4 regions of the Cupriavidus sp. F041 genome follow, and region 4 is predicted to be linked to each of the others. Evidence: predicted binding sites of a transcription regulator. Region 4 holds the regulator's gene; each other region holds the start of a gene.
What was found. Region 4 encodes LexA, which represses DNA repair genes until DNA is damaged. Its sites were predicted from a motif close to ACTGTATNNNNATACAGT; they were not measured.

Region 1: ACZY0R_RS17135 (ATP-dependent helicase) is a predicted target of LexA. The motif match lies at 2,863-2,880, and genes of this name have one in related genera.
Region 2: ACZY0R_RS20395 (PA0069 family radical SAM protein) is a predicted target of LexA. The motif match lies at 3,835-3,852, and genes of this name have one in related genera.
Region 3: imuA (translesion DNA synthesis-associated protein ImuA) is a predicted target of LexA. The motif match lies at 5,001-5,018, and genes of this name have one in related genera.

What each region holds. Positions count from the first base shown of each region.
Region 1 is NZ_JBVASY010000002.1:34,557-42,077, reverse strand. Features, by position in the region: gene ACZY0R_RS17155 (LysE family transporter) at 31-681, opposite strand; gene ACZY0R_RS17150 (hypothetical protein) at 757-1,401, opposite strand; gene ACZY0R_RS17145 (thioredoxin fold domain-containing protein) at 1,638-2,072, shown strand; gene ACZY0R_RS17140 (TlpA disulfide reductase family protein) at 2,210-2,764, shown strand; gene ACZY0R_RS17135 (ATP-dependent helicase) at 2,949-5,066, shown strand; gene ACZY0R_RS17130 (sigma-54-dependent transcriptional regulator) at 5,090-6,406, opposite strand; gene ACZY0R_RS17125 (sensor histidine kinase) at 6,415-7,521, opposite strand, start outside.
Region 2 is NZ_JBVASY010000002.1:718,602-726,122, reverse strand. Features, by position in the region: gene rpsP (30S ribosomal protein S16) at 1-104, opposite strand, end outside; gene ACZY0R_RS20415 (PQQ-dependent sugar dehydrogenase) at 297-1,370, shown strand; gene ACZY0R_RS20410 (hypothetical protein) at 1,547-1,951, shown strand; gene ACZY0R_RS20405 (NINE protein) at 2,219-2,707, shown strand; gene ACZY0R_RS20400 (LysR family transcriptional regulator) at 2,741-3,661, shown strand; gene ACZY0R_RS20395 (PA0069 family radical SAM protein) at 3,880-4,962, shown strand; gene ACZY0R_RS20390 (Lrp/AsnC ligand binding domain-containing protein) at 4,981-5,484, opposite strand; gene ACZY0R_RS20385 (D-amino acid dehydrogenase) at 5,594-6,898, shown strand; gene ACZY0R_RS20380 (acyl-CoA dehydrogenase) at 6,963-7,521, opposite strand, start outside.
Region 3 is NZ_JBVASY010000001.1:739,796-747,316, reverse strand. Features, by position in the region: gene ACZY0R_RS03410 (Rrf2 family transcriptional regulator) at 282-731, opposite strand; gene ACZY0R_RS03405 (alkene reductase) at 1,098-2,165, shown strand; gene ACZY0R_RS03400 (IS66 family transposase) at 2,680-4,299, opposite strand; gene ACZY0R_RS03395 (hypothetical protein) at 4,313-4,492, opposite strand; gene imuA (translesion DNA synthesis-associated protein ImuA) at 5,065-5,961, shown strand; gene ACZY0R_RS03385 (Y-family DNA polymerase) at 5,894-7,453, shown strand; gene ACZY0R_RS03380 (error-prone DNA polymerase) at 7,500-7,521, shown strand, end outside.
Region 4 is NZ_JBVASY010000002.1:2,395,572-2,403,092, reverse strand. Features, by position in the region: gene tnpB (IS66 family insertion sequence element accessory protein TnpB) at 1-342, opposite strand, end outside; gene tnpA (IS66-like element accessory protein TnpA) at 342-815, opposite strand; gene ACZY0R_RS28415 (class I SAM-dependent methyltransferase) at 902-1,516, shown strand; gene ACZY0R_RS28410 (hypothetical protein) at 1,725-2,000, shown strand; tRNA gene ACZY0R_RS28405 (tRNA-His) at 2,201-2,276, opposite strand; gene ACZY0R_RS28400 (hypothetical protein) at 2,445-2,612, opposite strand; gene lexA (transcriptional repressor LexA) at 2,722-3,378, opposite strand; gene ACZY0R_RS28390 (asparaginase) at 3,603-4,601, shown strand; gene rpsF (30S ribosomal protein S6) at 4,703-5,077, shown strand; gene priB (primosomal replication protein N) at 5,152-5,451, shown strand; gene rpsR (30S ribosomal protein S18) at 5,455-5,733, shown strand; gene rplI (50S ribosomal protein L9) at 5,765-6,217, shown strand; gene ACZY0R_RS28365 (replicative DNA helicase) at 6,458-7,521, shown strand, end outside.

The DNA of each region.
Region 1 (7,521 bases), 2.4 Mb from region 4:
CGGGCCGGCGCGGATGCCGGCCCCGCTTCTTCAAGCCGGATGGCGCCGGACGAAGAACAGCGCGGTGCCCACGGCCACCAGCACGCTGCCGAAGATCCGGTTCTGCCAGCGCACCGCGCGCGCATTGCGGAACAGGCCGCGCATGCGCGAGGCCAGCAACGCGTAGCCATGCATCACCACCAGGTCCACGGCGCACATCGTCACGGCCAGGATGGCGAGCTGGGGCGCGAGCGCATGGGCCGGGTCGATGAACTGCGGCAGCACCGCGACCATGAAGATGATGCCTTTGGGATTAGTCACATTGGTCAGGAAGCCGGTGGCGAAACGGCGGCGCGGACTCAGCGCGGCAACGCGCGGCGCCTCCTGGCCCTGCGCCGCCTCATCCGGGGCGCTATCCACGCGGGCGCGCCACTGCTGCACGCCGATGTAGATCAGGTAGAGCGCACCGATCGTCTTGACCACGGCGAACGCATGCTCGGACGCCAGCAGCAGCGCGCCCAGGCCGCCGCCCGCCACCAGCAGGATGATCACCAGGCCGGTCTGCAAGCCGAAGATCGTAGTGGTGGTCTTGCGCAGCCCGTACGACAGGCCATGGCTCATCGATAGCACCGCCCCCGAACCCGGCGAAACGGCAATCACCCAACAGGCCGCGAAATAAGCCAGCCAAACTTCCCAACGCATGAATGAACTCCCTTGAACGGACTGATCGGCCCGCGCATTGCGGGCCGGCTAAAGCGCAATAAAGCTCGGTAGCGCTTAAAACGGATGAAAACCGGTGAGGAACTGGTCGACCTGCTCCGCCTGGCGCTGGTCGCGCGCGGCATCGCCGGCCTCCAGCACAACCGCCTGGTAGACGTGCACACCGGAAGCCACCAGCCGCGCCGTCAGCCTGCGAGGCGACTGGTCCTGCGGCGAGACCGCAGCCACCTGCACCTCCACGCCGTCAAGCGCCACGGCGGGTGTCGCTGCCGACATCACCTTCACCTTGCGCGTCTTGACCGCTTCCGCGGGGTGGGGACCGAGGTTGCCAAGCAACCCCGCCTGCATCGATTCAAGCGCGGCCTGCCGCATCGCGGCATCGTCGGCGGGCAAGGTCACCACGCCAACGGCGAACAGGGTTTCGTCGATCCGGGCCGCGTCCATCGTCATCGGCAGCTTGCGCCCGGCAATGGCCACTTCGCGGGCGGCGCCGCTTGGCTTGCCCGGATAGAGCGCGGCGTACGCGCCTTCGTTGGACTGAATGGTGCGCCAGTCATAGCGCGGCGAGCAGGCGATCAGCGTGGCGCCGAGCGCGGTCACGGCGAGGGCGGTAGCAAGCGAGGACGGTAACAAGCGGGAAAACCGGCGGTGGGACATCTCGGCAGTGGGTACGGCAGCGTGCGGCAACGGTTCGGCGGACATTGCCGGGGACAGTGCCCGGGATTGTGCGATCCCGCATCCTGGGCGCGCGGGCGCGGCACCACGGATGCGGACGGAAGCCGCTATTATCGGGGAACCTGCGTGCCAGCGCGCATCCACATTGCCAGCCCATGCAAATCCCGTCGCCAGGCCTCCCGTCAGTCCCGTCCACGCCGCAACCGCGCCGGACGCCCGCACGCCGTGCATTGCGCACCGCGGCGGCGGTGATGGGTGCCCTCATGGTCACGACAAGCCATGGCGCCTTGGCCGCCAGCACCCACCTGCCCGCGGCAACCGACCTGGCCGCCCAGGCCAAGGCAGCGGCCACCCGCGGCGAACCGCTGGTGGTGCTGGTCACGCTGCCCGACTGCGTTTACTGCGAAACCGTGCGCCGCAACTATCTCGGCCCGCAGGCCGCGGCGGGCGAGATCGTGGCGCGGGAGCTCGACATGACCGCCAACACGCCGCTGCGCAATGCGGATGGCAGCATGACCACGGCGCGTGAATGGGCCCGCAGCCGCAACGTGACGGTGGCGCCCACGGTGCTTTTCCTGGACGCGCGCGGCCGCTCGCTGGCCACCCCGTTGCGCGGCATGCAGCCTGACTTCTACGGTGCCTACCTGGAACAGGCGCTGGATAAGGCCCGCTCGGCGCTGGCCGCCACGCCGGACTGAACTGCGGGGCGGACGGCCCACCATCCACGCCCGCGCTGCGGCTAATCGCCGCAGCGCGGGCGCCTCCATGCACGCATCCGGCAGCGCCGCGGCAGCGGCAGTAGAATAGCGGCTTGTCTGACCTGTCGGCGAGCATCATGACGACCTCCACTTCCCCAACCGCCCCTCCCGCGGCAAGCCCGGCCCGGCGCAAGCTCTGGCCCGCGATCGCCGCCGTGCTGCTGGTTGCCGTGCTGGGCTGGTTCGGCTACCGCGCCATCGCCCCTGCCAATGCGGCACCGCCCGCCACCTTCACGCTGCTGTCGGGCGAGAAGGTCAGCACCGCCGATCTCAAGGGCAAGGTCTACCTGGTCAACTTCTGGGCCACCAGTTGCGTCACCTGCGTCAAGGAAATGCCGGACATGGTCAAGACCTATGACAAGTTCAAGGACAAGGGCCTGGAGTTCGTGGCGGTGGCAATGAGCTACGACCCGCCGATGTACGTGATGAACTATGCGCAAACCCGCAAGTTGCCGTTCAAGGTGGCGATGGACTCCGACGGCGCGGCGGCCAAGGCTTTCGGCGAGGTGCAACTGACCCCGACCACCTTTGTGATCGATAAGGACGGCCGCATCCTAAAGCGCTATGTCGGCGAACCGGAGTGGGATGCGCTGCACAAGCTGCTCGACGGCGCGCTCGCCAAGGCGGCCTGATCCGCGCAGCCCGCCCGAATCCGCCAGAAAGGTGCCTTCCATGGCACCTTTTTTATTGCGGCAGCCTCCACGCAACGGCCCCGGCCTTGCACAGTTCGCCTGTATGGATATACAGTTACCGGCAGTTTTCCCCGCCCATGCCGGCCAGCGCACTTGCACGCCCGGCATCCCCAAAGGCCCCGCCGTGTTACTCGACCCCGATCCCAGCGCCGTGCTTTGCGATGCACCCGCCAACAGGCAGGATGCCTGCGCCACGCCCGCCTACCTGTCCACCCTGAACCCGGAACAGCGCGCGGCCGTGACCCACGAGCCCGCCGCGCCGCTGCTGATCATCGCCGGCGCCGGCTCGGGCAAGACCAACACGCTGGCGCACCGGGTCGCGCACCTGGTGCTGGGCGGCGCCGATCCGCGCCGCATCCTGCTGCTGACGTTCTCGCGCCGCGCGGCGTCGGAGATGGGGCGGCGGGTCGAGCGCATCGTGGATCAGGCGCTCGGCATGCAGACCTCCGGCGCGGGCCGCGCCGCGCTGACGTGGTCGGGCACCTTCCACGCCATCGGCGCGCGCCTGTTGCGCGAGTACGCCGAGACGCTCGGCCTGTCGCCCAGCTTCACCATCTGCGATCGCGGCGATGCCGCCGACCTGATGAATGTGGTGCGCCATGACCTCGGCCTGTCCGCGCAGGCCTCGCGTTTCCCGCGCAAGGAAACCTGCCTGTCGATCTACTCGCGCGTGGTCAACACGCAGGCCCCGCTGGAAGACGTGCTCAAGCAATGGTTCCCGCGCTATGCCATGTGGACGGATGCGCTGCGCGGGCTGTTCGCCGGCTATGTGGAGGCCAAGCAGAAGCAGCAGGTGCTCGACTACGACGACCTGCTGCTCTACTGGGCGCAGGCCCTGGCCGAACCCGTGCTGGCGCAGGACATGGGCGCGCGCTTCGACCATGTGCTGGTGGACGAGTACCAGGACACCAATGCGCGGCAGGCCGCCATCCTGCTCGCGCTCAAGCCCGACGGACGCGGCCTGACCGTGGTGGGTGACGATGCCCAGTCGATCTATGCCTTCCGTGGCGCCACGGTGCGCAACATCCTCGATTTCCCCGGACAGTTCACACCGGCCGCGGACGTGGTCACGCTGTCGCAGAACTATCGCTCGACCCAGCCCATCCTGGCCGCCGCCAATGCGGTGATCGGCCTGGCGGCCGAACGCTATACCAAGGACCTGTGGTCCGAGCGCGGCTCGGCCGAGAAGCCGGAGATCGTCGTGGTCAACGACGAAGCGGACCAGGCCCGCTACGTGGTCGAGCAGGTCCTGGCGCGGCGCGAGGCCGGGCTGGCGCTGCTGTCGCAGGCCGTGCTGTTCCGCGCCGCCGACCACAGCGCGCAGCTCGAGATCGAGCTGGTCCGGCGCAACATCCCCTTCGTCAAGTTCGGCGGCCTGAAATTCCTGGAAGCCACGCACGTAAAGGATGTGCTGGCGGTCGTGCGCTGGCTGGAAAATCCGCGCGACCGCATGGCGGGCTTCCGCAGCCTGCAGCTATTGCCCGGCGTGGGACCAAAAACCGCCGCGCGTGCGCTGGACGCGGTGGAAATCGCCACCGAGCCGCTGTTCGCGCTGGAATCCTTTGATGCACCGCCGGCCGCTGCCGAGGCATGGCCCGATCTGCTGGCGCTGGCGCGCAGCCTGATGGCGCCGGCCGCGCCGTGGCCCTCCGCCTTCGAGCAGGTGGTGGCGTGGTACCAGCCGCATCTGGAACGCCTGCACGACGACGCTCCCGCACGCGCGGCCGATCTCCAGCAACTGGAACGGATCGCCGCCACCTACGCCTCGCGCGAGCGCTTCCTGACCGAACTCACGCTCGACCCGCCGGATGCATCGAGCGACGAATCCGGCGTGCCACTGCGCGACGAGGATTACCTGATCCTGTCGACCATCCACTCGGCCAAGGGCCAGGAATGGAAGGCGGTCTACGTGCTCAACGCCGTCGACGGCTGCATGCCTTCGGACCTGGCCACCGGCACCACCGAGGAAATCGAGGAAGAGCGCCGCCTGCTGTATGTGGCGATGACCCGCGCCCGCGACCACCTCGACATCGTGGTGCCGCAGCGCTTCTATGTGCACCAGCAAACCGGCTACGGGGATCGCCACGTCTACGCTTCGCGCACGCGCTTCCTGCCCAACCGGGTGATGCCGCTGTTCCACAGCCGCGCCTGGCCGCCGCCCCCGCCGGTGGCGGACGCGCCAGCCAGGGCGCCGTTGCCCAGGCTCGACCTGGCCGGGCGCATGCGGGATATGTGGCGTTGAGCCGCCGTTGACAGCAGGCTGCCCTACAACCCGTAGCGCTTGATCTTGTCGTACAGCGTGGCCTTGCCGACCTGCAGCAGGTCCGCGGCCTGGCTGACCGCGCCGCCGGTGCGTGCCAGCGTATCGGCGATGACAGCACGCTCGTAGTGTTCCATTCGCTCCTTGAGCGGCGTGGAGTCATCGGGCGCATCGGCGCGCGTGCCGCCCTCCGGCACGCCCAGCACCAGACGGTCGGCGGCGTTGCGCAACTCGCGCACATTGCCGGGCCAGGCGCGCTGCATCAGCGCCTGGCGCTGCAGCTCGGAGAGGATAGGAGCGGGGCGCTGGTAGCGCACCGCCGCCACCAGCATGAAGTGCTCGAACAGCGGCACGATATCCTCGCGCCGCTCGCGCAGCGGGGGCAGCGGGATGGTGACGACATTGAGCCGGTAGTAGAGATCCTGGCGGAACGTGCCTTGCGCCACCAGCGCCTCCATATCCCCCTTTGCCGCCGCCACGATGCGCACATCGATCCCGATCGACGCATTGGACCCGAGCCGCTCCAGCGTGCCCTCCTGCAGCACGCGCAGCAGCTTGACCTGCAGCGCCAGCGGCATGCTTTCGATCTCGTCGAGGAACAGGGTGCCGCCCGAGGCATGCTCGAGCTTGCCCACGCGGCGCTTGCCGGCGCCGGTGAAAGCGCCCGCCTCGTGGCCAAACATCTCGCTCTCGAAAATGGCTTCCGGCACCGCGCCGCAATTCAGCGCGACGAACGGTGCTTGATGCCGGGGCGACAAGGCATGAAGGCTGCGCGCCACCAGCTCCTTGCCGGTGCCGGTCTCGCCGTTGATCATCACCGGCACGTCGGTGGCGGCCACGTTGGCCACCAGCATGCGCACCTGCTCGATGGCCGGAGAGCGCCCGATGATACGGGTGCCCGCGGCCGGGCCGGCCAACTCGCGCCGCAGGGCGCGGTTTTCCAGTTCGAGCGCGCGCCGTTCCAGCGCGCGGCGCACGGTCTCGGTCAGGCGGTCGGCGCCAAAGGGCTTCTCGATAAAGTCATAGGCGCCTTCGCGCATGGCTTGTACCGCCATGGTGATGTCGCCGTGGCCGGTGACCAGGATCACGGGTACGCCCGGCGCCGCGTTGCGGCAGTGCTGCAACAGGTCCAGGCCACTGGCGCCGGTGAGCCGCACGTCCGTCACCAGCACGCCGGGAAATTCCGGCGACAGGTGCGGCATGGCGGCTTCGGCCGAAGGCAGCGCCAGCACGGAGAAGCCAGCCAGCTCCAGGCTCTGCGCGGTAGCCTGGCGTACCAGGGGTTCGTCTTCGACGAACAGGACACGCAATCCGTCTTGCATGGCGATGCTCACTCAGTATGGGTGGGGGAGGTGGATCTTGGCGCGGCGCGGGGCGCGGCGCCATCGGGCGCAGGTGCGCGCCGCAGCACCACCACGAATTCGGCGCCGCCATCCGGCTGGTCGGCCGCGCTCAGCTGGCCGCCGAATTCGCGCACGATGGAGGTGGAGATGGCCAGTCCAAGGCCCAGGCCCTGGCCGATTTCCTTGGTGGTAAAGAAGGGTTCGAACAGCCTGGGCAAGACGTCGGCCGGAATGCCGGTGCCGTTGTCGCGCACCGCGATGCTGACGGTGTCGCCGTGCTCGCTAACCGCCACTTCCACGCATGGCGCATCCGGCGCAGCGGTGGCCAGCGCATCCAGCGCGTTGCCGATGAGATTGAGCAGCACTTGCTCAAGCTTTAGCTCGTCGGCCCACACCGCAGGCCCGGGCGGCTGCGACAAGCCCTCCACCCTTAGCGTGACGTGGGCGAGCCGCGGCGCCATCAGCGCCAGCACGTGATCCAGCGCGGCGCGCACATGCACCGCGTGGCGGCGCTGGCGCGCCTTGCCGGCGAACAGCTTGAGCTGCCCGGTGATCTTGCCCATGCGTGCCGTGAGATCGGCAATGGCGGCCAGGTTGTCGGTCACCGCATCAAACTTGCCGCGCTCCAGCAGCACGCGGGTGTTGTCGGAAAAGGTGCGCAGGGCCGCCAGCGGCTGGTTCAGCTCATGGGTAATGCCCGCCGCCATCTGGCCCAGCGCCGCCAGCTTGCTGGCCTGCACCAGTTCGTCCTGTGCCGCGCGCAGTTCGCCCTCGGCGCGCGTGCGTTCGGCCACTTCGGCTTCCAGTTGCTCGTTGATGGCCATCAGGTCAGCCGTGCGCGCCTCCACGCGCCGCTCGAGTTCGTCGTAAGCGGCTTCGAGCAGGCGCCTGCCGTATTCGATGTCGCGCGCCCGCTGGCGGCGCTGGCGCCAGTTGAACAGCAGCAGGCACATGCAGGCATAGGCCAGCGCCGCGCCCACGGTGACATTGCGCGCGCTCGCCAGCACCGGGTCCAGCGAGGCCATCACGTGCATGGTCCAGTCGGCCGGGCCCACCTTGCGGCTGATCTCGAGGTAACGCTCGGCGCTGCCACC
Region 2 (7,521 bases), 1.7 Mb from region 4:
CGCTCGATGAAGCGGCCATCGCGACGATTGCGCGAGTCTGCCGCGACGATATTGAAGAAGGGGCGCTTCTTGCTGCCACCGCGAGCCAGACGGATTACGACCATGGTTTGATTCCTCAGAAAACTTGATGTTCGAACACGAAACGCAAGAGTATAGACCAAATCCCGAGCCCAAACAAACACTTAGAGCGATTGACTCGACACCTGGCTACAGGCATCGTGGCGAAAACCCCGACAGGAGATCTTGCCGTGCGTTCCTACCTTCACATTCGCGCCCTGCTTGCAGCCGCTTTCGCCGTGACTGCCTGGTTCAGTCCCAATGCAAGTGCGGGCACGGCCCTGCCGCTGGAGCAGATCCAGCTGCCGCCGGGGTTCCGCATCGACGTGCTGAGCCAGGATGTGCCGGAAGCACGGGGCATGACCATGTCGCCGGCCGGCACCCTCTTTATCGGTAGCCTTGGCCAGGGCAAGATCTATGCAATCAGCAACGCGCTGGCGCCTAACCCGAGGGCAAGGACAATCGCCACCGGCCTGACCATGCCGGTAGGCGTGGCCTTCCGCGACGGCGCCCTTTATGCGTCCTCGGTCTCGCGCATCGTCCGGCTCGATGACATCGAAGCCCGGCTCGACACCCCGCCAAAACCGGTCGTGGTGAGCGATCGCTTCCCTTCCGAAACGCACCACGGCTGGAAGTTCATCGCCTTTGGTCCGGATGGCTATCTGTATATCCCGGTTGGCGCACCCTGCAATATCTGCAAGCCTGACGAAAACCGCTACGCCAATATCATGAAGATGAAGCCCGACGGCTCCGACCTGCAGGTAGTAGCCAGGGGCGTGCGCAATTCGGTGGGCTTTGACTGGCACCCGGTCACGCGCCAGCTGTGGTTCACGGACAATGGGCGCGATCAGCTGGGAGACGATGTGCCAGACGACGAACTCAACCGCCTGACCCGTTCCGGCCAGCATTTTGGCTATCCATACTGCCACGCCGGCAGCATCGCCGACCCGGAGTTCGGCAAGCAGCGCAACTGCTCGGAGTTCGAGCAGCCAGCCGCAAAACTGGGCGCGCATGTCGCCTCGCTCGGGATGCGCTTCTACACCGGGTCACAGTTTCCCGCGGAATACCGGAACAATATTTTCATCGCCGAGCACGGCAGCTGGAACCGTAGCACGAAGGTCGGCTACCGCATTGTCCGGGTAGTGCTGAACGAGAGTGGCCAGGCAGTGCGCCAGGAAGTCTTCGCGCAAGGCTGGCTGCAAGACGGCAAAGCCTGGGGCAGGCCGGCCGATGTCCTGGTGGCCCCGGATGGCTCGTTGCTGATCAGCGACGACACGGCGGGCGCCATTTACCGTATCCGCTACGCGCCGTGAGGCGTTGGAACGCCACTCCCCGCGCAGCCCGCAGGCAAGCTGCGAAACGTAGCGGATGGGGGCGAAACAATCCGTTACACCAGTAACGGCTTTTGCATATGCGTCCCGAAGGCCCGTGCGTACCATGAACCCATATCTCGAACAACTCACCGCGCGACAGGATACTGGGATTCCGCATGCTCCCCCGCACCTTCCTGCGCGACTCGGTGGCTGGCATCCTGTTGGCCGTTTCAGTGCTCGGCCTCAACGCTGTCAGCCATGCGCAGGTCGCGTTTTGGCAACACAGCCGGCCCGAAGGCCGGACTGCGGGCAATGGTAACGCTCGCGGCCAGGGCGGCTGGGAGATGGCTAGCGTACGCGCCGAACGGCAAGACCATGTGCGTGCCCAGATCGAAAGAATGGAAGCCCGTGCCCGCGCTGATGACCGCCTTAACGGTCGCCCCTTGCCACCCCAGGAGCGCGATGATGAGCGCGGCCGCCCACCCGATCGCAACGCGCAAGGCGACAACGCGCGCGGCGAGCAGCGCGGTCCCGGCGCCGGCCCCGGCTGGCAGGCGCGGGGACGCGACGGCGGCCGTTAGGTCCGCCTGAAACCGGCATTTCCCTCCCCCGCTTGTTTGCCCTCCAAACGGCGGGATCCACCTCTCTTGCCCGCCCCGCCTTCCTCCCGGATGTGCCGCGCACGGAACTCCCGTGCGCCTTCGCCGTCCGACCCGCATCGCTCCCGGCCTTCCCGCGCCGGCGCTTGAGGCCAGCGTACAATGAGCGCCGACGCCAGCTTGACTGGCATTGCCCTGATCTTGCGCTGGCCGCCCCCCCTGGCCCGCCATCAACCTAGTTGCCGCCTCATGCCTGCCGCTACCCAAGTTCCAGCCGCCACCGCACTCGTCAAGCCGCTTCCGGGCAAGTCCAAGCTGCTCACGGTCGCGCTTGCCTTCCTGTTCGGCAGCTTGGGCTTGCATCGCTTCTACCTGGGTGGTTTGCGCGACAAGTTTGCGTGGGCTCACCTGCTGGCGGCCCTGGCCGGGGTCATCGGCGTCATTTCGATACAGACTGGCGCCGGCACGCCGGCCCTGAACTGGACCTTTGCCATCGCCGGTGGCACATCGGTGATCAGCGCCTTCCTGGCGGCCATCGTGTACGGCCTGCGCCCGGACGATAAATGGGATGCCCGCTTCAATCCCCAGGGCAAGCCGACTCGGTCTGGCTGGCCGGTCGTGATCCTGGTCATCCTGTCGCTGCTGATCGGTACCGGCCTGCTGATGGCGGGCCTGGCCATCAGTTTCCAGACCTTCTTCGAATCCCAGGTCGAAGCCGCTCGCGCCCTTTCGCAGTAATTAGCAGCTCCAAGGCCCAGCGGCCCAGGCGCCATGCACTTCGACTTGCTGGATATCGCGGTGTTCGTGCGCGCGGCGGCGCTGGGCAGCCTGTCGGCGGCGGCGCGCGATCTCGGGCTGTCCACGTCATCGGCCAGCAGCCGCCTGGCGCTACTCGAACAGAAGCTCGGCACGCGGCTGCTGCACCGGACCACGCGGCGCATTTCGCTGACCGGAGACGGCCAGCGCTTTCTTGAGCATGCCGGGCAATTGCTCGACACGGCCGACCAGGCCGCGCAGTCGGTAGGCCGGGGGGCGGAAGCACCACACGGAATACTGCGCGTCACGGTGCCCGCATCCTTCGGCCGCCAGCACGTCTCTCCGGCCATCCCAGCCTTCCTTGCCGCCTACCCCGGCCTGACGCTGGACCTGCGGCTGACGGATCAGGTGATCGGCCTGGTGGAGGCCGGGGTGGACGTGGCGCTGCGCATGGGCGCCCTGCCCGACTCATCGCTGGTGGCCCGCCCGCTTGCCCCGAGCCATCGCGCCATTTGCGCCTCGCCCGCCTACCTTGCCGCCCATGGCACGCCACGGCACCCGGAGGACCTGCGCGACCACAATTGCATCGTGCTTGGCGACCAGGCCACCTGGCAGTTCGACACGGCGCTGGGCAAGACGGTGATCGCCGTCAGCGGCAATCTCCGCACGGACAACGGCGAGGTCATCCGGGATGCGATCCTGGCTGGCATGGGGCTCGCGCTCAAATCCACCTGGGATGTCGGCCCCTACCTGCGTAGTGGCGCGCTAGTCAACGTGCTGCCCGATTATCCGGTACTGCCGTCGGTATCGATCTGGGCGGTCTACCCGAGCCGCCGGCAGGTGCCGGCAAAAACCCGGGCCTTTACCGATTTCTTTGCGGCGCGCTTCGGCTCCCCGCCCTACTGGGATAGCCCCGCGGCAGCACCGCCTGCCTGACTGGCCTGGCTCCCGCACGGCAAAAACACACCTTGGCTGTTTTTGCGAAGTGCTGCAGCAGGAGTACCCATTGCCGAGCCGCCGTCCCGCACAGACCCCGTCGTGCGCGATTCGCCAAATCTTCTTCTCCCAGGGACTTCCACCCTTTACTCCTTGCCGGTCAGCCGTTGGGAACTGTATATTTATACAGTATCAACCGTAGCCGCAGGACTGCCAACGTGACGACCCGACCTCCCTCCTCCAGCCCGCTCAAAGGCCGGGCAGCGCGCTCGAACAACGTCAGCCGTTTCGATGCATGGACCCGCGAACGGGTCGACGATGAGTCACGAGCCCTCGATGAGCCAGAGATACCCCAGATCCAGACCATTGTTTTCACGGAGAAGGCGAAACGCATCGTCTCGCGCAACCAGTCGCCGGACCTGCCCTTTGATGCTTCCATCAATCCCTACCGAGGATGCGAGCACGGTTGCATCTACTGTTATGCCAGACCCAGCCATGCCTATCTGGGACTTTCGCCGGGCCTCGACTTCGAAACCCGCCTGTACGCGAAGGAGAACGCGGCCGAGCTGCTCCAGGCCGAACTAGGCAGCCGCAGTTACACGCCATCGGTCATCGCGCTGGGCGCCAATACCGACCCTTACCAGCCCATCGAGCGCAAACTCCGCATCACACGGGGCATACTGGAAGTGCTGGAACGGTTCAACCATCCGGTGGCCATCACGACCAAGTCGGGGGTTGTCACGCGCGACATCGACATCCTCCAGCGCATGGCGGCCAGGAACCTGGTCCGGGTCCATATGTCGGTCACATCGCTCAACAATGAGATAGCCCGCACGCTGGAACCGAGGGCGAGCGCGCCGGCGCGTCGCATCGCAGCCATCGCGTCGCTGAGTGAGGCCGGGATTCCCGTGGGAGTGATGGTGGCGCCCGTCATTCCAAGCCTGACCGACCCGGAAATGGAGTCCATCCTGGAAGCGGGCGCCAACGCTGGCGCGACGACAGCCGCCTATATCCTGCTGCGGCTGCCGCGCGAGGTAGCGGATCTGTTTTCCGAGTGGCTGGCCACCTACCATCCGCTGCGCGCCCGGCATGTCCAGAGCCTGATCGCGCAAATGCGGGGCGGCCAGGCCTACGACTCCAGCTTCGGCACGCGCATGACAGGTACCGGCATTTTTGCCGAACTGCTGCGCAAACGTTTCAAGCTGGCCTGCCAGCGCCATGGGCTAAACGCCGAACGCCACCCCCTGACCACCGAACATTTCTCAACGGCCGGCGCAACGCCACAGATGTCTTTGTTCTAGACAGATGCCGGCAGGGTCTCAGGCGTGCGACGCCTTATCGTCGACCGAGATCGCCAGCGTCTCCTTGATCTCCTCCATCACCACGTAGCTCTTGGACTGCGCGGCACCGGGCAACTGCAGCAGGATGTCGCCCAGTAGCCGGCGATACTCGCCGATCTCGCGGATGCGGGCCTTGATCAGATAGTCGAAATCGCCCGATACAAGGTGACACTCCAGCACCTCGGGAATACGCAACACCTCGCGGCGGAACTGCTCGAACATATTGCCCGACTTGTTGCCAAGTGAAATCTCCACGAACACCAGCAGGCCACTGCCAAGCAGCACGGGATTCAGGCGGGCGTAGTAGCCCATGATGACGCCGTCGCGCTCCATGCGCTTGACCCGCTCGATGCACGGCGTGATGGTCAGGCCAACCGCTTCCGCCAGCTCTTTCATCGACATGCGGCCGTCCGCCTGGAGCAAGGCCAGGATCTTGCGGTCCAGCCGGTCCAGGCTGCGCACGGGCTGGCGACTTGTTCTCATTAGTTCTTCCTGTTTCCTTGAAAATTACGACAACTATGACTGCACATATTTCAATAGTATAGAGATAAATACTCTATCCACATTATTTCTTGGTTGTGAGCCCCCAACTATGCGCGTTCTCGTTCTTGGCAGTGGCGTAATTGGCGTGACCAGCGCCTGGTACCTGGCCCGTGCCGGCCATGATGTCACCGTGATCGACCGCGAGGCGGCGCCTGCGCTTGGCACCAGTTTTGCCAACGCAGGCCAGATCTCGCCGGGTTACGCGTCGCCGTGGGCAGCGCCTGGCGTACCGCTCAAAGCCATCAAATGGATGTTCCAGGAGCACGCGCCGCTCACCATTCGCCCGGACGGCTCCCTGTTCCAGCTGCAGTGGATATGGCAGATGCTGATGAACTGTACCGCCGACCGCTATGCCGTCAACAAGGAACGCATGGTGCGGCTGGCCGAGTACAGCCGAGACTGCATCCGCACCCTGCGAGCCGATACCGGCATCGCCTACGAAGGCCGCCAGCAAGGCACCCTGCAGATCTTCCGCACCGACGAGCAGCTCGACGGCGCGGCCAAGGACATTGCGGTGCTGGAGCAAGCCGGCGTGCCCTACCAGTTGCTATCGCGCGAAGAACTCGCCGCCAGCGAGCCAGCCCTGGCCGCCGTCAGCCACAAGCTGAGCGGCGGCCTGCGGCTACCCAACGATGAAACCGGCGACTGCCAGCTGTTCACCCAGAAACTGGCGGCGATGGCCGAAGGCCTGGGCGTACAGTTCCAATACAACCGCTCCATCGACGGCCTGCTGACCCGGGGCGATGCCGTCACCGGCGCCATGATCGGCGGCGAGCCCGTCACGGCGGACCTGGTGGTGGTGGCCCTGGGCAGCTGGTCGACGCAGTTCGTGAAGAACTTCCTGCCGGGTCTGTCGAACCTGCCGGTCTATCCGCTCAAGGGCTTCTCCCTGACGGTGCCGATGACCGATGCGGACCGCAGCCCCGTCTCCACGGTACTCGACGAAACCTACAAGGTTGCGATCACGCGCTTCGACGATCGCATTCGCGTCGGCGGCATGGCCCAGATCGTCGGCTACGACCGCACGCTCGACCCGGCCAAGCGCCGCACCCTGGAACATGTGGTGACCGACCTGTTCCCCGGCGCCGGCGACGTCAGCCGCGCCAGCTTCTGGACCGGTTTGCGCCCGATGACGCCGGACGGCACGCCCATCGTCGGCCCCACGCCGCTCAAGGGTCTCTGGCTCAATACCGGCCATGGCACGCTGGGCTGGACCATGGCTTGCGGTTCTGGCCAGCTGTTGTCGGACCTGGTGTCCGGTACTTCGCCGGCGATCCGCGCCGACGACCTCTCTGTCGCGCGTTATCTCAAGCGCCCGGGTACTCGCGCCGCGCACCGTCCTGCGGTGGCCTGATCCGCCAGAACTGAAAAGGGCGGTCCCGCGGGGCCGCCCTTTTTTTGCCTGCCACCGTGCGATCTCAGAACTGCGCTTCGCTCAACGCATTGACCGGCACCGCGCCTGCCACGACGGCATCGCGCAAGGCCGACGCCTGCGACAGGATGTGCTCCGCGAAGAAATGCGCGGTCGCGATCTTGGCATCGTTGAAGGAAGGATCCTCGCCACGCTTCGCATCCGCGGCCAGCATCGCACGCCCTAGCTGCCAGCCCGAGAACACGATGCCGCAGAGCTTCAGGTAAGGCACGCTGCCGGCGAACACGGCATTCGGATCCGACTTGGCATTGGCCACCACGAACGCCACCACCGCCTCCAGCGCCTCGCGCCCCTTGGCCAGTTGCGCCTGCACCGCGGAGAAAGCCGCGCCGCCATGCTTGCCCAGCGCCGCCTCGGTTTCGGCGATCTGCGCGCAGATGCCGCGCGCCACGGCGCCGCCGTCGCGCACCGTCTTGCGGCCGACCAGGTCGTTGGCCTGGATCGCGGTCGTGCCTTCGTAGATCGGCAGGATGCGGGCATCGCGATAGTGCTGCGCCGCGCCGGTCTCCTCGATGAAGCCCATGCCGCCGTGCACCTGCACGCCA
Region 3 (7,521 bases), on a different contig from region 4:
TGCCGCGCTTCGTTGCTCTGTCGCCCAATCTTTTCGCCAGGTGGAAGTGAAGCAACCGCATGCGCGGTTCCTGGCTGCGAATCCTCGGACGGGTCTGTCTTGGTTGGCGTTGCGTTGACCGCCATCCTTTGGGGGCGTTCTGTCGCATTGTCACATGGCACTGTATCGCGGACGCCCCGCTCAGCTTGATCTGGCGACGGCTGCCTCACCTTTGCTTCTTTAGCGACGATTCGTTCCATCATTCTTTTGGGCCGATGTGTCCCGAGATAACCGACCTGGATTCAGCCGCGTTTTTTCGACGATCGCGATGCAAGGGTGTCTGCAAGTACCTCTTCGATCGTCGTGGCGGCAAGCGTCTTTCGAACGCCATCGTCGATCGACTCATAGACGTGGCTCAGCGTCGACCCGATGCCTCGCCCGATGGGGCACGCCTGGCTGGGCTTCGAAGGGTGCAGCGCAAAGTGCGCACCCTCTTCAAGTGCATCAAACACGTCGAGCAGGCTGATTGCGTCCGCACTCCTGGTCAGGCGCCATCCCGCATTGACGCCGCGATAACTTTCGACAAGGCCGCCTTTTGCAAGCAGCCCGAGCGTACGACGAATCACCACCGGATTAGTGTTGACGCTCGCAGCGATCCTGTCGGACGTGACCGGGTCAGGATTGTCTCGCGTGACGAGCGCCATCCACGCCAGGATGTGGGTCGCCACGGTCAAGCGGCTGTTAGCGCTCATGGAAAGCCTGTATTAGTCAATTTAGTTGTAACAATATTCATTACAGCATGGATTGTCAACTTGACAAGCTTGATGAATCCCGGCGACCTCGCGTGTTCGCAGCCTTGTAAGGCGGGCGAAAACCGGCTACATGCACGGGTCCCAAAGACGTGCCAAAGCCGCCAAACCATACCATTTTTGTCTCGTCGATGTCGAACGTTCAAGACGAAAGACTTGTGTTGATGGCGCTGATGGTTTATGTTGTAACCAATGCAGTTACATCATATGTACTGTGAAGATAGGCGTAGGTCTTACGACGTTTCCACAGTCAACGGAAACGAAGCTGCTGTCCATTTCATCTTCAATACCGAAACGAGAAACCCGCAGATGTCCACACTCTTCGATCCTATCCAGATTGGCGCGCTGAAGCTGTCGAACCGCATTGTCATGGCACCGCTCACGCGCATGCGCGCGTTCTCTGAGCGCAGTCCGGGCCCCCTCAATGCACGGCACTATGTGCTGCGTGCGAGCGCAGGACTCGTCATTACCGAAGCCACTTCGGTCACGCCTCAGGGCGTTGGCTATCCCAACACGCCGGGCATATGGACCGAGAAGCAGATTTCCGGCTGGACGGAGGTGACCTCCGCGGTACACGATGCGGGCGGCCTGATCGTCTCCCAGTTGTGGCACGTCGGGCGAGTTTCCGATCCGGTCTACCATGACGGCCAACTTCCGGTCGCCCCCAGCGCGATTGCGCCGGAAGGCCATGTCACGCGTGTGCGGCCGCATCGCCCGTACACCGTACCGCGTGCGCTGGAGACCGAAGAACTTCCAGGCATCGTCGAGGATTTCCGGGCCGGCGCCGCAAACGCAAAACGCGCTGGTTTTGATGGCGTCGAGCTTCACGCGGCAAATGGCTACCTGTTTGATCAGTTTCTGCACGACGGATCTAACCAGCGGACCGACCGTTATGGCGGTCCGATCGAGAATCGAGCGCGCTTCTTGCTGGAGGCAGTCGACGCGTTGCTCACGGTTTGGCCGGCGGGCCGCATCGGCGTGCATCTGAACCTGATGTCGAGTTCATACTCGATGCGCGATTCGAATCCGCGCGCGCTCTTCACGTATATCGCCGAGCAACTCAACGCGCGCAACATCGCTTTCATTTTTGCGCGCGAGGCGCTGGATCGCGGCGAGGATCGCATCGGCCGTGACGTGCGGCGTATCTTCAAAGGGGCCTACATCCTCAATGAAGGGCTGACGAGGGAGAGCGCGGAGCTGGCCATCGAACGCGGCGAGGCGGACGCGGCGGCGTTTGGACGTCCTTTTATCGCCAATCCTGACCTGGTGGAGCGCTTTCGACGCGGTGCGCCGCTCAATACGATCAATCCGGAAACGATCTACTCGGACGACGAAACCGGCTACAACGACTATCCGTTGCTCGACGAAGCTGTTTGAAGCCGACGCGCGCTGTCGGCGCCGCAGCAACCGGATAGGGATCCGGTTGCTGGTGGGTTTCGGAGTATGCCTGATCCAGATCCCGGATCAGGTCGAGCCTGAAGCGCAGTGCGGCGAGAGTAACGTGACTTCCGGTGCCGTCGACTCCGGACGCGCCAGTCTCACGGCGACTGTTTGATAATCGCGTAGCGCAAAACTGCAAACAACCGGCGACACAGCGAAAGCGAGCGCTTCAACTGCGCTGCTACCTGTCTCTTAACGAGGCGCCATTTGGCGAGGTCCGTTTCGATGGAGCGAGTGGATCGACGCAACGGAGCTCGATGTGCGCCTTCTCGGATGAGGTACGCAAGGAGCGTGGCTTGGCCCGGGACCTTGACGAGGCGAAGCATCTCGGTGAAGAGCGGCATTGCCATCAGGGTCAGTGCCGCTCGAGAACAGGTGGAGACTGACAATAGTTAGCTGCGCTCACAAATCGTAGCTTCTCAATAAAGCGGGGCAAACGGCGGCACGCGGCTCAGGTGGAGAGAGCGATGCGCTGTCCGAGGATGTGGGGAAGGAGGGGAATGTGATTGGTGTGTGAGATGCGGTCGGCCAGGTATTCCCAGAACGAGATTCCCAGCTTTCGACAGGTCTTCTTCAAGCTCGAGAAGGTGTCACGGCATTGGCGACCGAGTTCGCTGCGCGTGCCGCCACTGATCTTCTGCTTTTTCACGTGGTCGCGAATGTCGCGTTCACTGCCGTTGGTATGCAGTGGGATCTCGGGGCGTTCGAGCACCAAGAGCAGCTCGGACTTGTTCTTGTGAAGGCGTCTGAGCAAACGGTCCAGCGTCGCGTAACGGGTCTTTTGGATGAAGACTGCGTCAAAGCGTTTTTGCAGTTCGGCTTTGCGCTGGATCGTCGGATTCTGCTTGTATTCCTTCAGATCCGCATAGAGCGACCAGATATCGCCGCGCACACGGGCAATATCCTCGCGATGTAGGTCATTGAGCGGCAGCAGCTTGTGCACGAGACGCTCGGCGTGGACCCAGCATAAGCCGTGAATCAACACATTGAACTGTCCCGCATCATCGCTAATGATGGCCAGATCCTGGGCGACGCCACGTCGCCTCAGGCTGCCCAGTAACGCCCCTTCGGTGGCGATGTTCCGGTGGCGGGTAACGTCCATGCCCAGGCTGTCCAGGTGAGACAGCCACGCACTCTGGTCGGCAAAGCTCGCGCACTCATGCTGACGCAGCCCATCAACGAACGCCTGTGGGAGCCCACGCTTTTTCATGGAGGAGAGGGCCTCGTCGTTGACCTGGTAGCCATGTCCCGCCGCGAGCAGTTCGAGGAAATTGATGCGGCTCTTCGTGCTTGTGCTTTTGAACCAGGCGAAATGTTCGTTACCGATGTGGGTGACGTAGCCGTTGCGGCCCTGATGCCGCGTGCCGGTGTCGTCGACCGTCACATACGCCGAGAGCGCCAGCCCCGTCGACAGCAGATCCTCCTTTTCCTCGTGGAATCGCCCCTTGTCCTCCTGCAGCAGCGCATTCATCTGCCCGGACGAGATCTCGATACCCCATTCCCGCAACTGCTCGCACAGCAGCGGCTGCGTCACGTGGCAGTGGTGATATTGGTACAGCACGTAACTGACCAGTGTCGCGCCAAAGTGGCTGCCGGCAACGGCCTTGGGCAGTTGCCCGGTCAGCGTTTGACAGTCCGGGGTCTGCCAGCGTGCGAGCCGGTAGCGCGTATTGTGTGTCCCCATCACGAGGTCCTGGACCACGAAATCCCGGTAGCCCTTGAACCGCGAGCCAGACGGGATCGACTCGTCCGGCTGGATGACTTGCTCGCAATCGATCTTCAGCTGCCCCGTCTTGCTCCTGGCGGGCGAACCGCGTCGTCTGGCTGGTTTGCCCTGCTGCTGCCGATTGGACTCGCTGGTTTTGCCGGCCTCCTCATGCATACGGCTTGGTTTGAACGTAGGGCGCTTCTTCTCTCCCTTGAGCACCGCGACTTCGTCCTTCATGTGCCCCGCGTTCTCCACCAGACGATGGATGAGCTCCACCAGACCTTCACCCCAGGCCAGCACCTTCAGCACCGCCGGCGTGCGTTCGGCCTCGGCAATGAACGGCGCAACAAGTTTCTTCTTCACGGCCGCAGTCAGGCTACGCGCGCTTTTCCGCTCTTCTCAACTCGGCGAGTTCCTGTTCCAGTTGCTCCGTCTCCTGCTGCAAGCCATTGGCCATGTCGACCAATCCCTCAACCCATGCCAACACCTCAAGTTCTTTTGGCGTCAATCCTTCTCGCGCGATGTCCGGCGGCGTGAATTTTTGGCAAGTGGTCATGATCGGGCAGCGTGAATGGCGACGGCGAAAGTTAACATCCCCACCCAGCGTTTACAAGTGGAACGCGTTGCGGCTTGCGGCAAGCTCGCGCCGATATTTCCACGCCGACATTCCAGTCACCGGCCACGCCTCACCACCTGGCCTTGCCCCGGCTTATTGAGAAGTTACGAACTTCTTCTGTAACCCATTGATTTCATTGGGGGCTGATGTTGCCGCTTCGAGGCGTGGCGGTGCCGCGAGGACCGACGCTCCCATTGCTGAGAGGAATCTAGGCGAAAAACGCTTTCCAGGTGTGCTTGGGAGGCTGATCGACAAAGCCTTACGGGACAAGGGCTAACGGGTGCCGGCGCAGCTAACTTTGTAAGCCGTTAGGCAGATTCTGGCCCGTCGGCGCAGCTAACAATGTCATTTTGGGTCCGGCGCAGCTAACTATGTCTCAGCGCAGCTAACTATTGTCAGTCTCCACAGGATTTCATCCCGGCTTTGCCTCCTTGCGTGCTTCCGTGATACTGTATAAATATACAGTAATCGGAAATTTCCACCCGGTCCCCAAGCCGAGGCGCAAGCATCACATGACCACCCATCTCTCCCCAGCCTCGCCCGACGTGTCGGGCGTTGCGCCGTTGGCGCAGGCGCCCGCCGCCGACCGGCAGGGTGCCCTGGACGCACTGGAACGACGCTATCCCGGCCTGTGGCGGGCGGGGCAGCTCGGCCATCTGGGGCGGGCGGGCAGCGTGCCGGCCTTGTCCACCGGCCATGCGGCGCTCTCTGCCGAGCTGCCCGGCGGCGGCTGGCCGGTGGGGGCGCTGACGGAGCTGCTGCTGGCCGACGCCGGCGTGGGCGAATTGCGCCTGCTGCGCCCGGCGTTGCTGGCGCTGGCGGCGGCACAGCGCCGGGTGGCGCTGGTGGGGCCGCCGTACCTGCCCAATGCGATGTGCCTGGCCGAATGGGGTTTGCCGGCAAGCCAGCTGTTCTGGGTGCGCCCGCCCGCCGGCGCGGGCCGGGCCGCGGCCCAGGCGGATGTGCTGTGGGCCGCGGAGCAGGTGCTGCGCAGCCAGGCCTTTGGCGGGGTGATGGTGTGGCTGCCCACGGCGCGTCCCGAGGCGCTGCGGCGCCTGCAGGTGCTGGCGCAGGCGGGCGACGCGGTGGTCTGGGCGTGCCGCCCGGCCAGTGTGCTGCGCGAGTCATCGCCGGCGGTGCTGCGGCTGCTGCTGTCGCCGGCGCCGGATAATGCCTTGTCGATCGCTTTTCACAAGCGGCGCGGCCCGGTGCGCGATGCGCCGCTGGTGCTGCCGCTGGGCGAGATGATGGCGGTGCCGGCCAGGACCGCTTCGCCGTCCGCGCCGCCGCCGGTTCCCTTCAATTTCCCGGTTCCCCAAGCCGTTGCGGGAGAGCAAGCCCATGTCGTACTGGATCGCGGTGCATCTGCCGCGCCTGTCGCTGGACGCGTTGCAGCCGAACTGGCCTGAGCCCGCCTCGCTCCCGGCTTCCTCCGGCCTGCTGCACCACCGGGTGCCGGTGGCGGTGATGGAGCGCGAGCGGGTGGTGCTGGCCAACGGGCCGGCGGTGGCACTGGGGGTGCAGGCCGGGATGCGGCGTGGCGGCGTGCAGGCCTTGTCGGCGCAGGTGGTGCAACTGGAGCGCGAGCCGGCCGCCGAGGCGCAGCTGATGACGGCGCTGGCGCTGGCGCTGCTGCACTTCACACCGCATGTGACGCGCCATCCCGATCCCGATGCGGCTACCGTGATGATCGATGCCGGCGCCAGCCTGCGGCTGTTCGGCGGCCATCTGGCGCTGTGCCGCGCGGTGTATGCGCGGGTGCGCCGGCTGGGTGTGTTTCCGCAGCTTGGCTGCGGGCCCACGGCCTTCGGGGCGGCGTGGCTGGCGGCGCAGCCGCTGCGGCGGGACCGCCGTGGCGCGATGGTGCGGCCGGCGCGGCGCGCGGTGCGGGCTGCTCGCATGGCGCGGCTGCTGGACCGGCTGCCGGTGGCCATGCTGCAAGGCGTGGCCGACGACGGCTGGCTCGACGGCATCGGCTGCCGGACCGTGGGCGAGGTGCGGGGCCTGCCGCGTGCCGGCCTGCGGCGCCGGCTGGGGCCGGATCTGCTGGCGCGGCTGGACCAGGCCTATGGCGAGGTGCCGGTGCGCTTTACCTGGTTCAGCGCGCCGGCAGCCTTCGCGCAGCGCATGGAGCTGCCGGGCCGCACCGAGTCCGTGCAGGGCGCGATGGCGGGCGCGCAGCGCCTGCTGCTGGCGCTGGCCGGCTGGCTGGCGGTACAGCACGCGGGCGTGACGCGGCTGGTGCTGCGGCTCGAACACGAGCGCTACCGGCTCGGCACCGAGACCCCGTCTACGCCGGTGACGGTCAGCCTGGCGCAGCCCAGCCGCGATCCGGTCCATCTGTCCAGGCTGCTGCAGGAGCGGCTGGACAAGGTGCAGTTCAGCGTGCCGGCGGTGGGCCTGATGCTGGTGGTGGAGTCCATGGAGACCTGCCTGCCGCAGAGCGATTCGCTGTTTCCGGAACCGGGCGGCACGCCGGCCGAACTGGGCCGCCTGCTCGATACGCTGATGGCGCGGCTCGGCCGCGAAAACGTGTTGCAACCCCAGCCGCTGCCCGACCACCGGCCCGAGCGCGCCAATCGCTGGTGCCCCGTCGACGAAATGCCGGCGCGCGCGCCGCAGCCGGCCCCGGCAGGCGCCATGCCGGAGCGCCCGGTGTGGCTGCTGGACAAGCCGATGCCGCTCACCGTGCAGCGTCACCGGCCCTGTCATGGCGGCCCGCTGACCTTGCTCTCGCGGCCGGAGCGCATCGAGAGCGGCTGGTGGGATGGCGCGCTGGCCACGCGCGATTATTTCGTCGCCGAACGTGCGGATGGCCTGCGTTGCTGGGTCTATCGCCAGCGTCCCGGGCGCGAGGAGAGCGGTGAATACCGCTGGTTCCTGCACGGCCTGTTCGCCTGAGATTCGCCTGAGCCTTTGCCTCCCTGTCATGTCCAGCAAGCCCGCCATGCCCTCGTTTTCCGCTTTGC
Region 4 (7,521 bases):
CCGGTAGCGCCGCGAAGGGTGTCGGCGAACGGCTTCGATGTCGATACCTTCAAGCAGCCAGTGCAGTTGCTCGGTGGTGAGTTCCATCACCGCCTGCTGGCGGCGTGGCCAGGCGAAGTGGTCTGCTTCCAAACGCTTCATCAGGAGCCAGAATCCGGAGCGGTCATAGAGCAGAAGCTTGACCCGATTGCGGCCGCGGTTATGGAACGCGAAGACGGCCCGGGCGAACGGATCGAGTTGCATCGACTGCTCGACCAACGTCACCAGACTGTTCAGGCCGGCCCGGAAGTCGATAGGCTCGCGGTGCAGATAGACCCGCAGGTCAGCGTCGAGGCGGAACATCAGGTGTCCCCCAGCGCCGCGATCATCGCCTTCACGAGCGTCCCATCTTTCGGTGTGCATTCGAGCTCGATGGTTACGCCGTTTGGCAGCCGTGCCGACAGGCGTGCCAATTGTGGCGAAGATGAAGATTGCGGCACGGGAACAGATGTCGATTCCGGCGATGCCGGCCGTGACCGCTGGGCTTGAGGAGGTACGCCGCGAACCTCTACTACCGGAACGAAGGCCGATGGCGCGCCTTCGACGGCGCTATCCATGTCAATACCACCTTGTCTTTCTGCTTTGTACTGCTTGACCCAGCGCCACAATTGGTTCGTGTTCACCCGGGCTCGGATCGCCATGCTGGCAACCGATACGCCGGGTTCAAGGCAAGCCTCGATCAATCTTCGCTTGCCCTGCCTGTCGTAGCTGCGTTTCCCGTTGGCGCCGACATTGGTCACTCGCAGCGGCAGGAAGTCAAAATCGCTATCGTCCATGAATTGTGCCCACGAAAAAAATCGTGGGCACAATCCTGCGCCTTTCGGGGCGTCAACGCTACGTGCGGAGAAAATCGCGCTTACAGATGAACAAGCCAATGGAAAGTACTGCCGGCTATGGCAGCAATGCGGTTGCATTGGCAGTGCAGTACGAAAACCTCCTCTTCGAGGACGTGCATCGAGATGTACTGCACATATTTCCGCGTAGGCACAGCAACATACTGGATATCGGCGCTGGGTCGGGCCGTGACGCGGCTGCGCTCGCGCGGCTTGGACATCGCGTCGTGGCAGTGGAGCCAACTCGCGAATTGCGTCAGGAAGGGCAGCGCATCCATTCGAATTTACCCATCGAATGGCTGGATGACGTGCCATCCCTAGTGGGTATGCGATCCAGGCAAGAGCAGTTCGATCTGATTCTGCTTGCCGCCGTATGGATGCATCTGGACGCGGACGAGCGGCCCGTCGCGATGAAAACAGTAGCGAAGCTGCTCGCCGCGGGCGGGCGATTCATCATGTCACTCCGGCATGGCCAAGTTCCCATTGGCCGGCGGATGTTCGATGTTTCCGCCGAGGAAACCCTGGAACTCGGCCGAGAGTTTGGCCTGGTGGATTACTACCTCGGTCAGCGTAAGGATACGCAGGGCCGGGACGCGGTCACCTGGAGTGTCATGGCCATGCAGTTGCGTTCCGGCGTCGCGTAGTCAAAGCCTGCGGCTTTCGATCGTCTCTCCGCGCGCATGAACCCACTTGTGTAACGGGGGCTGCAGGCCATCCGTGCCCGCCACGCTCAGGCTTTTTGGAGAGTATCGGAGCCAATTGGCGATGGCTCCTGCCCGGTGTGGATGCAGTCGCCCTATGCGCGCTGGTTTGCCGTCATGCTAGGATTTTGCCGGGCTCTGGGAGATAGCCATGGTTCAAAAACTGTTCCACGAACTGCCCGTGGATGAACGCGGCGACTTTGAATCCGCCTGCGCGCGGCATGGATTTGTTCGAGAAGACTTCGAGGTGGGCGAGGAAGAGGGCATTTCGCAAGGCAGCGGGTCGAGTCATATCCCCCGAAAAATCACTGTCGCCCGAGTTGGCGGAGACGTCCAAGTCTATCCCGCCGCTACCGGCATTTCGTGGACAGTCGCATTTGAGCGAGATCTGGAGCGCGGCGAATTTGGAATTCCTCTTGCGGACTAGCTAAGGGATTGGGGGAGGTCGCTGCGTGGAAGAAACGGGGGAGGGGTGTGCTGAAGCAGGCTAGATCGAGGTGGTGGTGCCGACACCGGCGGTTAGCAAGTATTCCCACCGTGGGAAGATGGGGGGAATGGACCCTGGCTTTGGGATGCACAAATGAAAACAGCGCCTTGGTTAAGGCGCTGTTTTGCAAGACAAATTCTTGGGGTGGCTGATGGGACTCGAACCCACGACGACAGGAATCACAATCCTGGACTCTACCAACTGAGCTACAGCCACCGTAGAGGTTGTTCAGCTGGCTGCTGAGCAACGAAGAACAAGATCATACAATACCAAAAGGCGGATGGCTAGTACTGTGCACAAATTTTTCTCTGTGCTGGCTTATGCGATGTCAGCCGGTTAGGTCGGTTACTGCGACGTGCGCAAGTGAGTGCTGCCGTAGCCCAACTATGAAAGCTTGGCCGACTCCTCCAACTCAAGCATGCGGCAGATGGCTGCCATGCTGCCCACCATGGTGCGTCGTTGCGCACCCTGGTAGATACGCACGCCTTTGGACTGGCGGAATGGTACGGGCTTGACGGGGCGGCGGGCGGAGAGGCGGTTGGCTTGCAGCATGGCTACACCTGGTGACTTGCAACAACAGTTAGCGGTGCCCGACTAGCGGGCGGCGTTGGCACAATCGGGCGTCGGCGTGATACGGGCTTGCCCGCCTCAGCCGCACTCGTCAGAAGCCGCTGGGTCGGATCAAGCCGACGGCGATACCTTCCAGAGAGAATTCTTCGCGGCCGGGGCGCACGATAATGCTGGGGAAATCGGGATTTTCCGCAATGAGTTCGATCGAGTCGCCGCGGCGGTTGAGGCGTTTGACGGTGACGTCGTCTCCCAGTCGCGCAACGACGATCTTGCCGTTCGGGGCCTCGCTGGCACGCTTGACCGCAAGCAGATCGCCATCGAGGATGCCGGCGTCCCGCATGCTCAGGCCACGTACCCGGAGCAGGTAATCAGGTTGCACGTCAAATACCGAAGCGTCGACCTGGTATTGGCGGTCGATGTGTTCTGCGGCAAGGATCGGGCTACCGGCCGCGACGCGCCCGACCAGGGGCAGTGTCAGCTGCATCACGCCGGCCATTGGCAGCGAGAATTGGTCTGGTAGCTCTGAGTCGCTGCGCGAAACCTTGAGCCGGATGCCGCGCGAGGCGCCTGGGGTGAGTTCGATTACGCCCTTGCGGGCCAGGGCCCTCAAGTGTTCCTCGGCAGCATTGGGCGATGAGAAGCCGAACTTGGCGGCGATCTCGGCGCGTGTGGGCGGAAAGCCCGTGTGCTGGAGGCTGCTGCGGATCAGGTCGAAAATCTGCTGCTGTCGCGGTGTCAGGGTCGCCATGGTCGCCGTGTTGGAAAGCACTGTATGTTTAAACAGTATGCTGTGATTTTATACAGTATCGAGTGAAGTGCAAGCGGAATTTTGGGAGTCTGCGCATCGACAGGTGCGTTGGGCGCGGCTCACCGTGCCGTGTGGCGCGAGCCTGGGCGTTACAATTCGCGGCACTTGCAGCCTCATTCTTCGCTCGCTGCTTAACCTTTCCGGCTTTCGATCGCTATCTCGCCATGTCTCTCCTGCCTCGCGTCGTCGTGCTTGCTACCGGTGGCACCATTGCCGGTTCTTCGTCCAATGCTGCCAGCAGCGCGAAGTACCAGGCGGCCACGGTGCCTGTGACGGCGCTGCTTGATGCGGTGCCGGCGCTCGGCGCCGTGGCCCGCGTCGAGGCGGAGCAGGTGGCGCAGGTGGATAGCAAGGACATGTCGTTCGCCCTCTGGGCCCGGTTGGTTGAACGCGTTGCGTTCTGGTCCGCGCAGGCCGATGTGGCGGGCATTGTGATTACCCATGGCACCGATACGCTGGAGGAGACGGCAACGCTGCTGCATCTGGCATGTGTGGGCACGGTGCCGGTGGTGCTGACGGCGGCGATGCGACCTTCCACCTCTCTGTCGGCTGACGGTCCCTTGAATCTGCTGGACGCGGTACGGGTAGCCGCGAGCGCAGGGGCGGCGGGCAAGGGCGTGCTACTGGTGATTAATCAGGAAATCCATGCCGGGCGAGATGTGGTGAAGGGACATACGTCAGCGGTCAACGCCTTTGTGTCGCCGCTGGCCGGCCCGATCGGTTTTGTGCAGGACGACCTCGTGCGATTTGTCCGTGCGCCCCGACTGTTGCCGGACCGGGCCTGGGCCGTGCCATCCAAGTGGCCGCAGGTGGAGATCCTTGCCAGTTACGCGGAGCCCGGCCGGTTGGTGGTGGATGCGCTCACGCAGGCAGGTGTGGCGGGGCTGGTCGTGGCGGCCGCAGGCAACGGGTCGGTTCACCAGTCGCTGGTCGATGCGCTGGTGGAAGCGGCCGGGGCGGGCGTGGCCGTGGTGCGTAGTTCGCGCACCGGGGCAGGGCATGTGGCAATACCGGCACCTCCACGGCCGGCTTCGGGTGCCTTCGTCTCCGCGGGCGATCTCAATCCATATAAGGCGCGCGTGCTCCTGATGCTGGCCCTGGCGGCAACGCCCGGACTGGCTGCGGATCCCGCTGCGTTGCAGGCGCTGTTCGCTGAAAACTAAGGCGGCTTGCTGCAGAAGGCAAAAGCACGCTATACTTTAAGGCTATCCAACCTTGCTGCACCGGACATGGCGCCCGGGCGGCTTATCCAAAAGGAGCGTCAATGCGTCATTACGAAATCGTATTTATCGTCCATCCGGACCAGAGCGAACAAGTTCCGGCCATGATCGAGCGTTACAAGACGCTGGTCACGTCGCAGGAAGGCCAGATCCACCGCGTGGAAGACTGGGGCCGCCGTCAGATGGCCTACATGATTCAGAAGCTGGCCAAGGCTCACTACGTTTGCCTGAACATCGAATGCGGCAAGGAAACCCTGGCTGAACTCGAACACGCGTTCAAGTTCAACGACGCGGTGCTGCGCCACCTCATCGTTCAGACCAAGAAGGCCGAAACCGCACCGTCCCCGATGATGAAGGAAGTGCAGCGCGAAGAAGCCCGCAAGGCCGCGCAACAGACCAGCGAAGTCCAGGCCGCCTAAGTGCGGACTGTTGTGGTTGCCGTGGGCGTTGAACGCCGCGGCGGCAAGTGCGGGCATCGGTGCGGGAGAGTGCGTTGAACCAGTTAAGGCTCTGCGCAACGCTCGCGGAACGCGATGCCTTGCGTTACACCCCGGCCGGGGTCCCCGTTGTCAACTGCATCTTGCAGTACGCGGGCGAGACGGTCGAGGCGCAAACGCCCAGGCAGGTGGAATTCGCCATCGCCGCCATGGGAATCGGTCAGATCGGCCAGCGGCTTGAGCGGACTCCGCTCGGCGCGGTGCTCGACTGCGAAGGATTCCTGGCCCGCAAGCACCGCAACAGCAAGGCTCTCGTCTTTCACATCACTGGATGTAAAGCATTCGAAAAGGATTGAATCATGGCATTCGTCAAACGTGACAACAAGAACAAGAAGCGCTTCCAGCAGCAAAACCCGCTGTTCAAGCGCAAGCGCTTCTGCCGCTTCACCGTGGCTGGCGTGGAACAGATCGACTACAAGGATCTGGACACCCTGAAGGATTTCATCGGCGACAACGGCAAGATTACCCCGGCCCGCCTGACCGGCACCAAGGCGCACTATCAGCGTCAGCTCGATACGGCTATCAAGCGCGCGCGTTTCCTCGCGCTGATGCCTTACACCGACCTGCACAAGAACTGATCGGCCCTAGGTCCGTTAAGGAGAAAACACGATGCAAATTATTCTGCTTGAGAAAGTCATCAATCTGGGCAACCTGGGTGACATCGTTCGCGTGAAGGACGGCTACGCCCGTAACTTCCTGATCCCGAACAAGAAGGCCCGCCGTGCTACCCAGACCGCTATCAGCGAGTTCGAAGTCAAGCGCGCTGAACTGGAAAAGGCAGCTGCCGAGAAGCTGGCCGCGGCGCAAGCCGAAGGCGAAAAGCTGAATGGCCTGACCGTGCAAATCACCCAGAAGTCGGGTGTGGACGGCCGCCTGTTCGGTTCCGTTACCAACGCCGACATCGCCGAAGCACTGGCTGGTCAAGGCTTCAAGGTTGAGAAGGCGCAAGTGCGCCTGCCGAATGGCCCGCTGAAGATCGTCGGCGACCATCCGGTCAGCGTTTCGCTGCACACCGACGTGCTGGTCGACGTGACGGTTTCCGTCCTGGGCGAACACGTCTAAGCATTGATCTTGCCACCGGTCCCGCTTGCCTGTTTGGCTGGCAGGGATCGGTTGCCGGTATCGAGCTTGACCAAACAAAAAGGCAGGAGCGTTTTGCTCCTGCCTTTTTGTTTGGCCGCTGCCCTCGTTTGCATCATTGCCACCGGGCTGGTTGCCCCGCCGTCACTTGACCCGACACGGTAACAACCGACTGCGAATTCTCCCCCGGCTGTCTGGCGGCGACCGTTATAATCCCTTCCCATGAACGCGCCCGTCGCAGACCCCCAACTAGATAATCTCAAGGTTCCACCGCACTCCATCGAGGCCGAGCAATCGGTGCTGGGTGGCTTGCTGCTGGACAATGCCGCCTGGGACCGAATCGCCGATTTCCTGTCCGAAGCGGACTTCTACCGCTTCGATCACCGGATGATCTTCCAGAGCATCTCCCGGTTGATCGCCGCCACCAAGCCCGCCGACGTCATCACTGTCTACGAGACGCTGCAGGTTGCTGGCAAGGCGGAGGAGGTGGGCGGCCTGGCCTATCTGAATTCGCTGGCACAGAATACGCCTAGCGCTGCCAATATCCGCCGCTATGCGGAGATCGTGCGCGAGCGTTCGGTGCTGCGCAAGCTGGTCACCGCGGCCGACGATATCGCCAGTGCGGCCTTCGCCCCCAAGGGGCGCGAAGTGCGGGAGCTGCTCGACGAAGCCGAATCGAAGGTGTTCGCCATTGCCGAGGAGGGTTCGCGCGGACAGAAGGGCTTCCAGGAGATCCAGCCGCTGCTGACGCAGGTGGTGGAGCGCATCGACGAGTTGTACCACCGTGACTCGAGTACCGATGTGACGGGCGTGCCGACGGGATTTATCGATCTGGACCGCATGACCAGCGGCATGCAGGCGGGCGACCTGATCATCGTTGCAGGGCGCCCCTCGATGGGTAAGACTGCCTTCTCGCTGAATATCGGCGAGCACGTGGCGGTGGAGCAGGGCCTGCCGGTGGCGGTGTTCTCGATGGAAATGGCCGGCACACAGCTGGCCATGCGTATGCTCGGCTCGGTCGGCCGCCTGGACCAGCACCGCCTGCGTACCGGCCGCCTGCTCGACGAGGACTGGCCACGGCTCACGCATGCCATCCAGCGCATGAACGATGCCCAGCTGTTCATCGACGAAACTCCGGCCCTTAGCTCGATGGAACTGCGGGCCCGCTCGCGGCGGCTGGCGCGCCAGTGCGGCCAGCTTGGCCTGATCATCATCGACTATTTGCAGCTGATGTCGGGCTCGGGCGGTGGTGAAAACCGCGCGACCGAAATCTCGGAAATCTCGCG